One region of the Vibrio sp. RC2502 genome, then DNA from elsewhere that is predicted to be linked to it. Evidence: predicted binding sites of a transcription regulator. Region 1 holds the regulator's gene; each other region holds the start of a gene.

Evidence for each region. Region 1 encodes PurR, which represses purine synthesis genes. Its sites were predicted from a motif close to TNANGNAAACGTTTNCNTNA; they were not measured.
Region 2: ACYJZR_RS11140 (NupC/NupG family nucleoside CNT transporter) is a predicted target of PurR. The motif match lies at 1,709-1,728, and genes of this name have one in related genera.
Region 3: ACYJZR_RS00735 (uracil-xanthine permease family protein) is a predicted target of PurR. The motif match lies at 3,350-3,369, and genes of this name have one in related genera.

Annotation. Positions count from the first base shown of each region.
Region 1 is NZ_CM141453.1:2,219,555-2,224,545, reverse strand. It holds gene ACYJZR_RS10395 (TVP38/TMEM64 family protein) at 1-199, opposite strand, end outside; gene ACYJZR_RS10390 (TfoX/Sxy family DNA transformation protein) at 411-1,001, opposite strand; cyclic di-GMP riboswitch class I at 1,118-1,207, opposite strand; gene purR (HTH-type transcriptional repressor PurR) at 1,474-2,478, opposite strand; gene torD (molecular chaperone TorD) at 2,916-3,563, opposite strand; gene torR (two-component system response regulator TorR) at 3,829-4,542, shown strand; gene elyC (envelope biogenesis factor ElyC) at 4,612-4,991, opposite strand, start outside.
Region 2 is NZ_CM141453.1:2,390,205-2,395,195, forward strand. It holds gene folD (bifunctional methylenetetrahydrofolate dehydrogenase/methenyltetrahydrofolate cyclohydrolase FolD) at 1-300, shown strand, start outside; gene ACYJZR_RS11140 (NupC/NupG family nucleoside CNT transporter) at 369-1,568, opposite strand; gene ACYJZR_RS11145 (LysR family transcriptional regulator) at 1,874-2,818, opposite strand; gene ACYJZR_RS11150 (lytic murein transglycosylase) at 2,893-3,864, opposite strand; gene ACYJZR_RS11155 (YcgL domain-containing protein) at 3,909-4,193, opposite strand; gene minC (septum site-determining protein MinC) at 4,391-4,991, shown strand, end outside.
Region 3 is NZ_CM141453.1:159,100-164,090, reverse strand. It holds gene spoT (bifunctional GTP diphosphokinase/guanosine-3',5'-bis pyrophosphate 3'-pyrophosphohydrolase) at 1-365, shown strand, start outside; gene trmH (tRNA (guanosine(18)-2'-O)-methyltransferase TrmH) at 423-1,106, shown strand; gene recG (ATP-dependent DNA helicase RecG) at 1,225-3,306, shown strand; gene ACYJZR_RS00735 (uracil-xanthine permease family protein) at 3,539-4,930, shown strand.

The sequences.
Region 1 (4,991 bases):
CGGGAATAGAAAATGCGGTAATCGCAACATACGCTAAAAAATACAGCGTGGCGGCATAGACGATGTTGGCTTCGATGAATGAATTGAGTGCTTCTTGCTGCGCTTTTGCGTTTTCAAGCGTTAGATATTGACCAAAATTAGCGCCTAACAAAAGAATGGTGGCAACAAGTATCAGTCCAAAGATAAGTTTTTTATTCATGTGTGCTCCGTTTCTATATCTAGGCTACCGCTTAAAGTATTCATACTGAATATTGTTTTAACAATCTCGTTATCGAAACTAAGTCGTGGCGCTGAAGATACGGGTGTTTTGGGATTTACAAAGGAGTAGACACGAGGGGAGCTAAAAAAATTTCATAAAAAAACCGCAGTTCGCACTGCGGTTTTAGTCGATAGATTAGAGCAGACTTCTGTTACGAAAGGCCATTCATTAATTCTTCACGACGAGACTGGGGGACTACACTCCAGTGTGTGCCGTTAATAGCACCTTCTAAGGCCCAAAGTAGCTCAAGGCTAACTGTGGTGGAGTGCGTGTCTCTGATCGCTTTATAAGCACTTAGTGCGCCTTCTTCTTCAAGTTGAGCAACAGAATCAATACCCGCTTTCTTAAGCATTCTTTCTGTAGCCAATCTCAGGTTCGGCAGATCTTTCAAGCGATTAGGCTTAGTGCTCGCTTGTTGTTCTTTCTCAAGTTTGGCGTTTTCTAAGGATTTTTTCGCTACTTCAATTAAGCGATCGCTAGATTCCCATAGTTCGCTGGAAATAGCGTAGTACTTAGTAACGACTGGGAAGCCACGTTTTTTATAAACGTAAGGCTTTAGACCCTGTGTCTCGAAGTCAGATGAAGTTTGTTGGTCTGCTCGTATATGAAGCTGGTTGTTTACCACTAGTGCAAACATCGTTTCATCAGCGAAAAGTCCGAAGCCACCAAACATTGAGCGCGACTTGATAGTACCAAGTGCCTCAAATAGCTTCATAGAGTCTTTGAGTATCGGTTTATCCATGTTTTGTTATCTCGGTGTAATTAATATTACGCCACCAAAAGTCAGGTCCGAGAGAGTAGCAAACGTGCGCAAAGGCAATGTCATTAAAGGGTAAAGACATTGGTTGCACACTTGCCATCGGTAACCCCGCTACCTTCCATATACTACTATGGTTCAGGCCGGAGGCTTTGCGTCCCACCCTTTCGGATGGTTTGCCCTGTGCGTGACCAGATGAGGATACTTCGTATATTGAATTAACATCACACTTTAGATTTTAAAACGTGATCTTGATTCAATAAATAATGCCATTTTGTGCATGGGTACTCATAATTGAGAATTGTATTTAATGTTTGAAAAGAAGCGGGAATTAATAATTCACATGTAAAGAAAACAGTAACTTATGGAAGTTATTGTTTTTAAGAATGAGGCAAAGTGTGCGGGAAGTGTTATTTTTTTAATAAAAAAAAGCGCCCCTAAGGGCGCTTGTGTTCATTTAATTAAGTTTCTTAACGGTATTGCGGATAACAATCTCTGGTTGCATCTCGAACACACGTTTTTCGTGTTCTTTATCTTTAATGCGTTCAAGTAGGATCTCAAACGCATTTTTACCCACACGACGTTTAGGTTGGTGAATCGTTGTTAGCGGTGGTGAGAAGTACTCTGCAAGTTCAATGTTGTCGTAACCGATAACAGAAACGTCATCTGGAACCTTGATGCCGTTTTGTTGCAGACGGCTCATTAAGCCAAGTGCCATGGTGTCGTTAAAACAGAATACTGCAGTAGGGCGTTTTTCCATCGCGGTGATCTTGTCTGCAACCAGTACCGCAGTATCACATTCAAAGTTACCTTCAAGAATCCAATCTTCATTGATTGGCAGTTTTGCTTCAGCCATGGCACGACGAAAACCAGCGATACGCTCTTGGCAAGCAAGTTTCTCAAAGTGACCACTAAGGCAGGCGATGTCAGTGTGGCCGTTATCGATAAGATATTTAGTTGCTAGGTAGCCACCTTCTTCAGAGTTATCGATGATCTTGTCCGCACGAGAACTCTCTGGGCCCCAATCCATCACAACTTTCGGGATATCTGAGTGACGATCTAACATCTCTTTTAGTTCTTCGGTTAGATCTGAACACATCACCAAAATGCCATCTACACGTTTCTCAGCAAGCATGCGGATGTAGTCGCGCTGTTTCTCGTAGATGCCGCCAGTATTACACAAGATCAACGTGTAACCTTGACGGTAGCAGTAGCTTTCTACACCGTCGATCACTTCAGAGAAGAACAGGTTAGTTGATTGTGTTACCAACATACCAATAGTACGAGTTGAGTTGCATTTTAAACTACGAGCAACTGCGCTTGGTGCGTAGTTAAGCTCATCAACCGCTTTCATTACTTTTTCTTGGGTTGCTTCTGCAACAAAACGTGTCTTATTAATAACGTGCGAAACTGTCGTGGTAGAAACGCCGGCTAAGCGAGCAACGTCTTTTATAGTGGCCATAAATGATGTCCTGTATCGAGCTACTTAATACCGTAGTGAATACAACCATACGCTTAGTTTTTTGCGCAAACTAAACACCACAACAACAGTAGTGTCTATTCTAGTAGGCAGCGGTTGTACCGAAATCGGTATAAAAAGATTTGTAGCAACTTGGTTGAAGGTACTCGGCTTCCTACTAAATATGAGGAAGTGGTTATCAACCTATTAATAAAAAACAAAAACCGCTATATTTCAGCGGTTTACATATAAATCATATTTAATCGTTTGCGTTCACATTTTAGCCCTATGTGGGCTGGCTGGCAATATTTTCAGCAAGAGTTTTGTGTATTTGAAGTCACATTTTGACTGCTAAATGAACGAACGTCTTTGAGCCAGATTAAAAGCAAGCGAATAAAATAGGGAGCCCGACAGGCAGGCTCCCTAAAAATAGGCGGTGATTATTCACCAAGAAGGTAAGCGCTGTCCAGTTTACAAAATGCAATTAATAGTTGCGCAACGCTTAAGTAGAAGCCAAAATCATCAAATTGCTTACATTTTTCAGCAAATTTTGGCAACCAAGACATGAGTTGATTTTGGATGAAATCGTTTTGTTTAACGAAAGCCTCTTCCATATGTTTTTCTTGCTCTAACTCATTTGAGCGAATGATCATGTTGCCCAAAAAGTCCAATTCGACAGCGAGATGGTCTGCTGGTTCTTTGAGGTTTTCGTCTACCTGAACCCCAAAATCTGCCATCAGTTTTTCCATCTCTTCTGCAGGTTTGTCATTAAGCAAACCTGATTCACCAATGTACATAGAAGCGTACGGTAGTGCCCCATACTTATCTGTTTTTAAGAACAGCTCGCAAAAATCTGCTGCAAGTTCTAGTTGAGCATCATTGCGGTCTTGGAGTCTGTTTAGGGCATCAACTAGGCTATCAACGGCTGGCTTGAGTGATTCGTTCTCACCTAAGCCCGCTAAAAAACTGCGAATTTCAACACTGTGGTAGGTTTCTAGTTCTTTTTCGCTGAGTTCTTTAGCGAATAAGCTCGAAAACCACCAGTAAATTTCAGCACGCTTTTCATTAAAAGCTTTCACTTCTTGCATTTTTGGCTCCTGAAGGATGCTTCGAGTATTGCATCATAAAGTCAATTAGGGATATCCCCTAAGTGTAATCAAATAAGATGAATAGCAGTAACTATAATTATTGTTGATTATGTTGAATTGTGTGCACTTGTTAACGGTGATGGGCAAGCTTGTTTTGAATCAATAAAAACGCTAAATCTTGCTTTTTAATGTATCTATGACTAGAAATGTTACTAGTTATGAATAGAATACGTCTTGGATAATAAGAAGACAGAAAGTGGTGTAAATGAGCTATCACGTATTAGTCGTAGAAGATGATGTTGTAACTCGTAGTAAGCTTGCGGGATATTTCCAAAATGAAGGTTACAAAGTTAGCGAAGCAGAAAGTGGCGCGGAGATGCGCGAAGTTCTGCAAGGCGGTGATGTAGACCTTATTATGTTGGATATTAACTTGCCGGGCGAAGACGGCCTAATGCTTACGCGTGAGCTACGCAGTCAATCAGACATCGGCATCATATTGGTAACAGGACGCACGGATAGCATCGACAAAATCGTAGGCCTAGAGATGGGCGCAGACGATTATGTGACAAAGCCTTTTGAACTAAGGGAATTACTAGTTCGAGTTAAAAATCTACTGTGGCGCATTTCTGCGGCGCGAAGTGGAGCAAGTAAAGCGGCAAGCGAAACAAACGATGAACACATTGTTCGCTTTGGTGAGTGGACATTCGATATTCAGCGTCGAGCACTTAGCCGTAATGGTGAACCAGTAAAACTAACCAAAGCAGAATATGAGCTTTTGGTGGCGTTATCGTCTTACCCGAATCAAGTGCTGAGTCGTGAACGTATTTTGAATATGATCAGTCATCGAGTTGATGCTCCAAATGATCGTACGATTGATGTTCTTATCCGACGCATGCGCGCTAAGATGGAGTTTGATCCTAAGAACCCACAAATTTTTGTGACCGTTCACGGTGAAGGCTACATGTTCGCAGGTGATTAATCACCATCAGACAAGCAGTAAAGAAAAAGGAGAGCCAATGCTCTCCTTTTTTGTGTTTATAAATCGGGTTTATTCCGCTTCCACCATCGGCGTTTGCCCTACGGTGTCACGCAGTCTTTGCCAAACGCTACCAAGGTATTCATGCCAAAACAGTTCAGTTTGCTCAAGGTAACGAGCTTTAGGTGAATACTTGTCCCACGGTTGGCTAACTTCGTCTATCGCTAAGAAATTCGTTGGAGCAGGGATGGGTTTAATTCCAGCTGCGTTAAACTCGTACAGCGCACGGCTCATGTGGCTCGCTGACGTGACCAGCACAATCTCTTTTTGTTGAACAAAAGCGGCGGCTTGTCTTGCTTCTTCCCACGTGTCTTTTGCGTCTTCTAACAAAATAATGTCGGATTTTGCAACACCTAATGCCAAAGCAACGTTTGCCATCATACGAGCATGGC
Region 2 (4,991 bases), 170 kb from region 1:
ACATGCCACCGCTTTACCAAAGATCTAGAAAGCCACGTACGTCAAGCTGACGTTGTTGTGGTCGCGGTAGGTAAGCCAAACTTCATCCCTGGCGAGTGGATTAAAAAAGGCGCAGTGGTTGTCGATGTAGGCATTAACCGTCTTGATTCAGGCAAGCTAGTGGGCGATGTGGAATACGACAAAGCCCGCGAAAGCGCGAGCTTCATTACTCCGGTTCCTGGTGGTGTTGGCCCAATGACCGTAGCAAGCTTGATTGAGAACACGATGTTGGCTTGCGAGCAGTTCCATACTGAACAATAACATCAATATTGAGATACGAAAAAGGCTCCGCAAGGAGCCTTTTTGCTAATTTTAGATATCTATTTCAATTACAGACTTAAAATCACACCCGCAATAGAAGCACTCATCAAGTTCGCCATAACGCCGGCAATAATCGCGCGGAAACCATGCTTAGAAACAAATGCACGCTTCTCTGGTACCAAAGAACCCAATCCGCCGATCAACATTGCCATACTAGAGATGTTTGCAAAACCACACAGTGCGAAAGTTACGATAGCTTGAGAGTGAGCACTTAGCTGAGATTTCACTTCTGCTAGTTGGATGAAAGCAACAAACTCGTTCACCACGATCTTGTTACCGATAAGCGAGCCCGCCGTAATCGCCTCTTCCCATGGCACACCTAACAACCATGCGACAGGTGCAAATACGTAGCCTAAGATAAGCTCAAAGCTTAGTGGCGTACCAATAAGGTCTCCAACCCAACCTAGCATGCCGTTCAGCAACGCGATTACGCTGATGAACGCTAACAACGTACCACCTACAGACACAGCGATACGAACACCCGCCATTGCGCCATCGGCTAACGCTTCAACCACGTTAGTTGCGCGTGGAATTTCCACTTGGCTAATGTCGATATCTGGTGCTTTGTTCACATCTTCTGGCATGAGAATTTTCGCCATCAACAAGCCTGCGGGCGCAGACATAAAGGCAGCAGCGATAAGGTAGTTAAGATCGACACCCAACGAGGCATAACCTACCAACGTACCACCAGCTACTGACGCCAAACCACCTGTCATTACCGCAAAGAACTGCGAATCAGTCATGTGTTTTAGGTAGGGTTTCACCATAAGTGGCGCTTCGATAGTGCCGACAAAAATGTTTGCCGTTGCAGACAAAGACTCAGCACGACCAATGCCAAGAAGCTTTTGAATACCACCACCAATGAAGTTGATAACTTTTGGCATCACACCAATGTGATAAAGACCGGAGATAAGAGAGGAGAAGAAAACGATGATACCCAGTACATTGATCGCAAAGGTGAAGCCCCCTGTCGCCAAATTACCGAATAAAAACGCGATGCCTTCTTGACCGTAGTTGATCAAATTCGACACTACGCTGCTTACTGAATTCAGCGCATCTCGTCCTGCTGGTACATATAAAACCAACAATGCAAACAGCACCTGTAAAGCAAACGCAAACGCCACTGTTCTCAGCTTTATATTTTTTCTATTTGTAGAAAGTAGCCATGCTACGAATAGTATGGCTACGATACCAATAATTGAGTTCATAAAATGAATCCGACAGAAGGGGGATATGGAAGGCACCGGATTGTATAGCGGACTCAAAATGGCGCAAGTTGAGGATGTTAACAGTGTGAAAAGTTCAAGCGAACAATAATTAACCACACAAATAACTAATTGAATTTGCTATAGATAAACGTTTGCTTGTTTTTATTATTTCCATATGGAAAAGATGTTTCTAGATTTGGAAAAATTTTGTGAGACAAATCACCTTATACAACCACTGAATAGTCGAAAAATGTTTTGCTTAGAGAAAATCGACTACAAACACCTCTTGAACGTTATTAACGAATCTACTTGGGAATAGAGATGTAAGGTGCGAGGCGCTGATCCCAGTGACACGGGTTGCCAATTTTCTGTTTAATAAAGTTGATAACGGCTGATATTTTTTTCGGCATGTGCTGACGACTTGGGTACACCGCATAAAATGGCATCGACTGGCTCGCTTTCCAGTCTGGCAATAGTTGAATCAACTTACCCGTTCTGAACTCATCACCAAGCAAGTACGTTGCGAGATACGCAATCCCCCATCCAGCAATCGCGGCGTCGCGGACAGCTTCTGCTAAATCGACAGAGTAGTTGCCGGAGACTTTGACGTTTAGCTCTTGTTGTCCCTTGGTAAATGCCCATCCTGTGTAATCACGCTCCCAACTGCGATAGATCAAGCAGTTGTGCAAAGACAAGTCGTTCGGCTCAGTCGGAGTATCATACTTAAGCAAATAATCCGGCGATGCTGCCACCACAAACTGGCAGTCCGTCAAACGCTGCGCAATGTAGCCCTCTGGTAGGTGCTCATTGTTTGTTACCCACAGATCGAGCCCTTCCGCCAGCATATCGACCTTGTAGTCAAACAAATGCACTTCCACTTGAAGCTGTGGATACAACTCACGCAGCTCTTGAATCGCAGGAATGATGTGCAGCGTTCCAAATGATTGAGATAACCCGAGGCGAACCAGCCCAGCCACTTCATCCCTTTGGCTTTCCATTTCTAACGTCGCACTACTCACCGCCTGCACCACTTGTTCACAATGATGATAAAACGTTTTTCCCGCTTCGGTAGGCGTAAAACTACGCGTGGTGCGTTGAACAAGCTTGATGCCAAGAGATTCCTCTAACTGACTAAGCTGTTTGCTGACGTGAGATACTGACACTCCAAGGCTTTTCGCCGCCGCAGTAAAGTTTTTATGTTTGATCAATGCAGAAAAGATCACCATTTGCGCAGCACGTTCAGATAACACGCAGTACCTCGATAAGAATGTGGGAAAAACAAAGGGCTCCGAAGAGCCCCTATAAAACAGTATTTACTAACGAACTAGAATGAAATGCGATCAGCAAGATGGCTGACGGCAAGCGCGAAGTAGTAAGAGCGGTTCCACTTCATCAGTACGTTATAGTTATTGTAAACCAGATACGTACGACCGTTTTCATCGTCAGGCATGATAAGCCATGCTTGGATATCTTCATTCAGTTTAGGTAATGGACTGCCATCGTACTTCGTGATGCCAAGTTTACTCCACTCCTGAAGATATTTGCCTTTTTCTGCCCCGCGTCCTTCTAGGCTACGATCAATCCCTTTCGGCACTTTCACTTGGCGCCCCCAAGTAAACTTATCGTCCCAGCCAGACTCGCTCAAGTAGTTAGCGGTAGACGCAAACACATCCGCTTCTGATTGCCAGATGTCTTTTTTTCCGTCTCCGTTACCATCGGCGGCAAAACGTAGGAAAGAGCTTGGCATAAATTGACACTGTCCCATCGCACCAGCCCAAGAACCTTTAAAATTATCTAGCTCGATATGGCCTTGATCAAGGATTTGCAGCGCCGCCATGGTCTCTTTGCGGAAAAATTCTTCACGACGACCTTCAAATGCCATCGTCGACAACGCATCAATTACGCGGAAGTTACCTGTAAACTTGCCAAAGTTACTTTCTACACCCCAGAGCGCAACAATAAAGCGAGGTTGCACGCCGTATTGATCGCCTATGCGCTTAAGCTCCGCATAGTGCTCTTTGTATAGTGCTTTGGCTTGCTTTACTTTCCACTCAGGGACTGCACGAGGAATGTATTCATCCAACGTCAGTTTTTTCTCTGGTTGGTTGCGGTCTGCTGTTACTGCTCTCGGCTTGTATTCAACATTTGCGAAAGCGGCACTGATTACCTGCTCTGAGATACCTTGGTTACGCGCTTCTGCACGCAATTTATCTAAGTATTCTTCAAAACCCTCGCTACTTGCAAAGGCTGAGGTACATACGCCAACGCTAAGCATTGTAGCCAGTATTTTTTTCATATTGCCCTCCTTGAGCAAGGCAGAAGTCTCAGAAAGAAGCCGAGTTACTGTTCGTTCTTTTGCTGAGCTTTTTGTTCTTTGTACTTTTCTAATAGGTTTTCCGGCGGTGGAGGAACCTGCAGAAAGAAGCCATCATTTTGTAATGAAGCCTTCACTTTTTCGATATCTACTTGTGCCAATTTACGACCATCAAGTTTAATCGTCATGACAGGAATAGGCTTACCGAACATCTGCATTAAGGTGTCAGGAACCTGTGAAAAATCATCCTTTTTCGGGATATAGAGATAAGTACCTTCTTTTTTCGAGCTTTTATAAATAGAACAAAGCATGACACGCCTTTTATGCTGATTTACCCGCTTTGAATGCGGATTGAGTTGAAAACGTAAAATTCTCGCAAACTTAATTGCAAATTTGAGATTAATTCACCTATTTGCCTGCTAGAGAACTTGCTGCGTCAAAGGATGAAATATAACATGACAGACCTAGTTTAAGGCAACGCTCTTTCAACAGAGGCAAGAAGTCCACGATGACCCATTCACCAGACCTTAAAGGTAGCAGTTTTACTTTGTCAGTTTTACACCTTTCTGACAATGAGATCGCAAATACTGTCGAATTTTTGCAAGAAAAAGTTTCTCAAGCACCTTCTTTCTTCGCATCCGCGCCTTTGGTAATCAATATAGCAAAAGTACAAGGCGACATTGATTTCCCTGCGCTTAAACAAGGCATCGCAGATGCTGGGTTTATTCCAGTCGGTATAACGGGCAGTAAAGACAAACGTGTACAAAACCTTGCCTCAGAAGCTGGCTTCGCCATCATGTCTGCAAGTAAATCACCTAGCCAAGCTCCAGCGAAAATGGCGCCGACTAAAGTTGTGCGTACGCCAGTTCGTTCTGGTCAGCAAATTTACGCAAAAGACGGTGATTTAGTCGTACTGGCGCACGTAAGCGCTGGCGCAGAAGTGATTGCAGATGGCTCTATTCATATTCATGGCACCTTGCGCGGCCGTGCTATTGCAGGCGCAAGTGGTCAGCAGGAAGCGCGTATTATTTGCCACGATTTACAAGCTGAACTGGTCTCCATTGCGGGCGATTACTGGTTAAGCGATCAAATTGAGAGTGAGTACTGGC
Region 3 (4,991 bases), 1.3 Mb from region 1:
TCATTGCGCATGTGTCTCCTGGCCGTGGCTTGGTTGTTCACCGTGAAACGTGTCCAAATGTGCGCGGTTACCAAAAAGAGCCGGACAAGTACATGGCCGTTGCATGGTCTGACGATTACGACAAAGAGTTTATCGCAGAACTGAAAGTCGACATGCTCAACCACCAAGGTGCTCTGGCAGAATTGACCAACGTGATTTCGAAAACAGGCTCCAATATCCATGGCCTGTCGACCGAAGAACGTGATGGCCGACTGTATACTGTCACCGTTCTGCTGACCACCAAAGATCGTGTCCACCTTGCAGGTATCATGCGAAAAATCAAAGCGATGCCGCAGGCGACCCGAGTCAGACGAAGAAAGAACTAAACTCATCGCCACCCACTCACACTGGGTGGCGATTTTTTTATACCCTATTTATTTACTATGAATTTAGAACGTTACCACCGTATCCATCAGGTGCTTAAAGCACGCCAAACCGACCTTACTTTGTGCCTAGAAGAGGTTCACAAACCTAACAACGTCTCTGCCGTTATTCGTACGGCTGACGCCACGGGCTTACACAAAGTTCATGCTATCTGGCCTGATAAAATGCGCACTTTAACCCACACTTCTGCAGGTGCTCGTAACTGGGTTGAAGTAGAAACTCACAACTCGATTGAAACCGCCATTACCGAGCTCAAAGCCCAAGGCATGCAAGTATTGGTGACCAACTTATCGGACACCGCGGTCGATTTTCGTGAAATCGACTACACCAAACCGACTGCAATCATCCTGGGTAGTGAAAAAATTGGCGCGTCTGAACAAGCGAAAAAACTCGCCGATCAAGACATCATTATTCCGATGATTGGAATGGTGCAGTCTTTGAATGTTTCGGTCGCCAGCGCGGTCATTCTGTATGAAGCGCAACGCCAACGTGAAGCGGCAGGCATGTATGATCGAGAAGAAAGCGCACTACCAAAAGAAACCATTCATCGCATCTTATTTGAACGTGGTCACCCAGTGCTTGCCAAAGTAGCGAAACGCAAGAAACTGGAATACCCGCCACTCGACGATGAAGGTCAAATCATCGCAGATGAGGCGTGGTGGCAAGAGATGCAAAAAGCTTAAGCTGAAACATAACGTCGAAAGCCCTCGCTTTCTACGCCACTTCTTATAGTTTTTCCTGTACAAAAACACAGCTCAATGGTTAACATACTGCTATGTTAACCATTTTCTTGAGCTTTCTATGTCTGCCCAAATGCTATCTGCTGTTCCTTTAACTTCTCTATCAGGAGTTGGCGCCAAAGTCGCAGAAAAACTCGCTAAAGTCGGCTTGCATAGCGTTCAAGATTTGTTGTTCCACCTGCCTCTACGCTACGAAGATCGCACCCGCATTTATCCTATTGCCAAACTGCACGCAGGCCTTTGGGCCGCGGTACAAGGTAAAGTCATGACCGTCGATACCATTTTTGGTAAACGCAAAATGCTGACAGTCAAAATCAGTGACGGCAATGGCACCATCATGCTGCGTTTTTTCAACTTTACTGCAGCGATGAAGAACAATTTTTCACAGGGTAAGTTAGTACACGCTTACGGAGAAATTAAGCGTGGTGGTATGGGGCTGGAAATTGTGCACCCTGACTACAAATTTTACGCCAGTGAACACAAGCCAGATGTGGAACAAAGCTTAACCCCGGTTTATCCAACCACAGATGGCCTGCGTCAAATCACTTTACGTAACCTTACTGAGCAAGCATTGGTGCTACTCGATAAAGCGGCAGTGCAAGAATTGCTACCTTCGGGCTTGTATAACCATCAGATTACTATGTCGCAGGCGTTGCACACCATTCATCGCCCGCCGCCAACCATTAATTTAGATGAATTTGATGAAGGTAAGCACCCCGCTCAAATCCGTTTGATCATGGAAGAGTTGCTCGCTCAGAACTTATCGATGTTGGCGGTTCGCAGCAAAGGCCAGCAAGATATCGCCTTACCGCTCGCACCATGTGACAAACTGAAAAAACAGCTGTTGGCGCAACTGCCGTTTTCTCCGACCAATGCTCAAGCACGCGTGGTGAAAGAGATTGAATCCGACCTCGAAAAGCCGCACCCAATGATGCGTCTTGTCCAAGGTGACGTAGGCTCAGGAAAAACCCTCGTCGCGGCACTGGCTGCGGTTCGAGCTATCGAGCACGGTTATCAGGTCGCACTAATGGCACCAACTGAGCTGCTCGCTGAACAACACGCCATCAATTTCGCCAACTGGTTTGAAGCCATGGGCATTCAAGTGGGCTGGCTTGCTGGTAAGCTCAAGGGCAAAGCCAAAGAGACGGAACTGGCTCGCATTGCCAGCGGTGAAGCGCAAATGATAGTGGGTACTCACGCCCTCTTCCAAGAACATGTGGAATTTCATCACCTAGCTTTAGTCATCATTGATGAGCAGCACCGTTTTGGCGTCCATCAGCGATTAGAGTTACGTGAGAAAGGGGCAAAACAAGGCGCGTATCCGCATCAGCTCATCATGACGGCGACTCCGATTCCTCGCACGCTAGCAATGACAGCGTATGCTGATTTGGAAACGTCGGTGATAGACGAATTACCACCAGGCCGAACACCGATTCAAACCGTCGCCATTCCAGATACCAAACGTGACGACATTGTCGAGCGGGTACGAAACGCTTGTCTTAACGAAGGCAAGCAAGCGTATTGGGTGTGTACGCTGATCGATGAATCAGAAGTGTTAGAAGCGCAAGCCGCAGCAGACACCGCCGAAGAGTTGCAGCGCAAACTGCCAGATGTAAAAATTGGCCTAGTTCATGGCCGTATGAAACCCGCCGAAAAGCAAGCTGTCATGCAAGAGTTTAAAGACAACAAGCTCCACCTGCTCGTAGCCACGACGGTGATAGAAGTTGGCGTAGACGTGCCAAACTCTAGCTTGATGATCATCGAAAACCCTGAACGCCTTGGTTTGGCGCAGTTACACCAGTTAAGAGGCCGCGTCGGTCGAGGCTCGGTTGCCAGTCACTGTGTCCTGCTGTACCACTCCCCTCTGTCGAAAACCGCGCAAAAACGCCTCGGTGTTCTGCGTGAAAGTAACGATGGCTTTGTTATTGCGCAGAAAGACCTCGAGATCCGCGGGCCCGGCGAATTATTGGGCACCAAACAAACAGGCTTGGCTGATTTCAAAATTGCCGATTTAGTTCGAGATCAACGCTTAATTCCCGAAGTTCAACGTATTGCACGTCATATTCACGACAATTACCCAACCAATGCAGCCGCCATCATCGAACGCTGGCTAGGCGAGCGTGATATCTACTCCAAAGCGTAAATCTTAAAGCGAGCCAAATGGCTCGTTTTTTAGTGCCGCCACCAATAGCAAACGATTGCTTTTTAGGTAAATCTCTCTATAATCGCGCTCAAAATTTCTAGAGTGTGCCTCATCACACTTCACCAACCTGAGTTGACACTGATTAACAGCAATCACAGGTAACGACGTCAACTCCACCCAGCCCTCCCATTCAGCGAGATCTGGGAACACATTGCGACTAGCGAGACAAATCATGACAACTTCAAACCGATCTTCGGAACTGGTCTATCAATTAAATGATCGTCCACCACTGCCACAAACGATTTTTGCTGCACTTCAGCATTTATTGGCGATGTTCGTTGCGGTGATTACACCTTCCTTAATCATTTGCCAATCTTTGGGCGTTCCGGCCGATCAAACCAACACCATTATCAGCATGTCGCTGTTTGCATCTGGTGTTTCTTCCTTTATCCAAATCCGTACCTTTGGCCCTGTCGGCTCCGGCTTGCTATCGGTGCAAGGCACCAGCTTTAACTTTTTGGGTCCAATCATCGGTGCGGGTTTATCACTCAAAGCAGGTGGCGCGGACATCAGCACCATGATGGCGGCGATTTTCGGTACGATTTTAGTCGCCTCTTTTGCCGAGATTTTACTGTCTCGTGTGCTTGAGCATGCACGTCGCATCATCACACCTCTCGTCTCTGGCATTGTCGTAACTCTGATTGGCCTGACGCTGATCCAAGTCGGCTTGGTTTCTATGGGTGGTGGCTATGCTGCAATGGGCGACGGTACTTTTGGTAGCTTAGACAAACTGGCGCTCGCTGGTACCGTACTTGGTTTAATTGTGATTTTGAATCGTTCTAAAAACCCATACATTCGCGTGGCTTCGATCGTGATTGCCATGCTAGTTGGCTATGTAATGGCATACTTCATGGGTATGGTCGACACCTCAAAATTGGGGGAAACCAACCTCGTTGCGCTACCGATTCCGATGCAGTACGGCTTGTCATTTGACTGGTCACTATTTATCCCTCTCGTGCTGATTTTCTTTATCACGGCGTTGGAAGCGATCGGCGACATTACCGCAACGTCTGAAGTATCTGGCGAGCCAGTTAAAGGCCCTATTTACATGAAGCGTATCAAAGGTGGGGTATTAGCGGATGGTCTGAACTCGGCTATCGCTGCGGTATTCAACAGCTTTCCAAACTCTACCTTCAGTCAAAACAACGGCATTATCATGCTAACGGGCGTCGCAAGCCGTTACGTGGGTTACTTTATCTCGGGCATGTTAGTGATTCTTGGTCTATTCCCGGGCGTGGCTAGTTTTGTTCAGCTGATCCCAGAACCTGTACTTGGTGGCGCTACCATCGTGATGTTCGGCACCATTGCCGCTGCAGGCGTGCGCATTATCTCGCGTGTTGACCTCGACCGCCGCGCGATTCTGATTATGGCGTTGTCATTCTCGATGGGGTTAGGTATTGCTCAGAAACCTGAGATTCTGCAGTTTATGCCTGAGTTTATTAAAAGCATCTTCTCAACCGGTGTGGCTGCTGGCGGTATCACCGCGATACTGCTGAACTTGCTGCTTCCAGAAAAACTGACAGAAGAAGATGAACTTGTCGCTCAAGAAGTGAAAGAGTCTTAATACCTGTACTTAGAAACTAAAAAGCCCAACCACATTTTGGGTTGGGCTTTTTGGTTTTAGA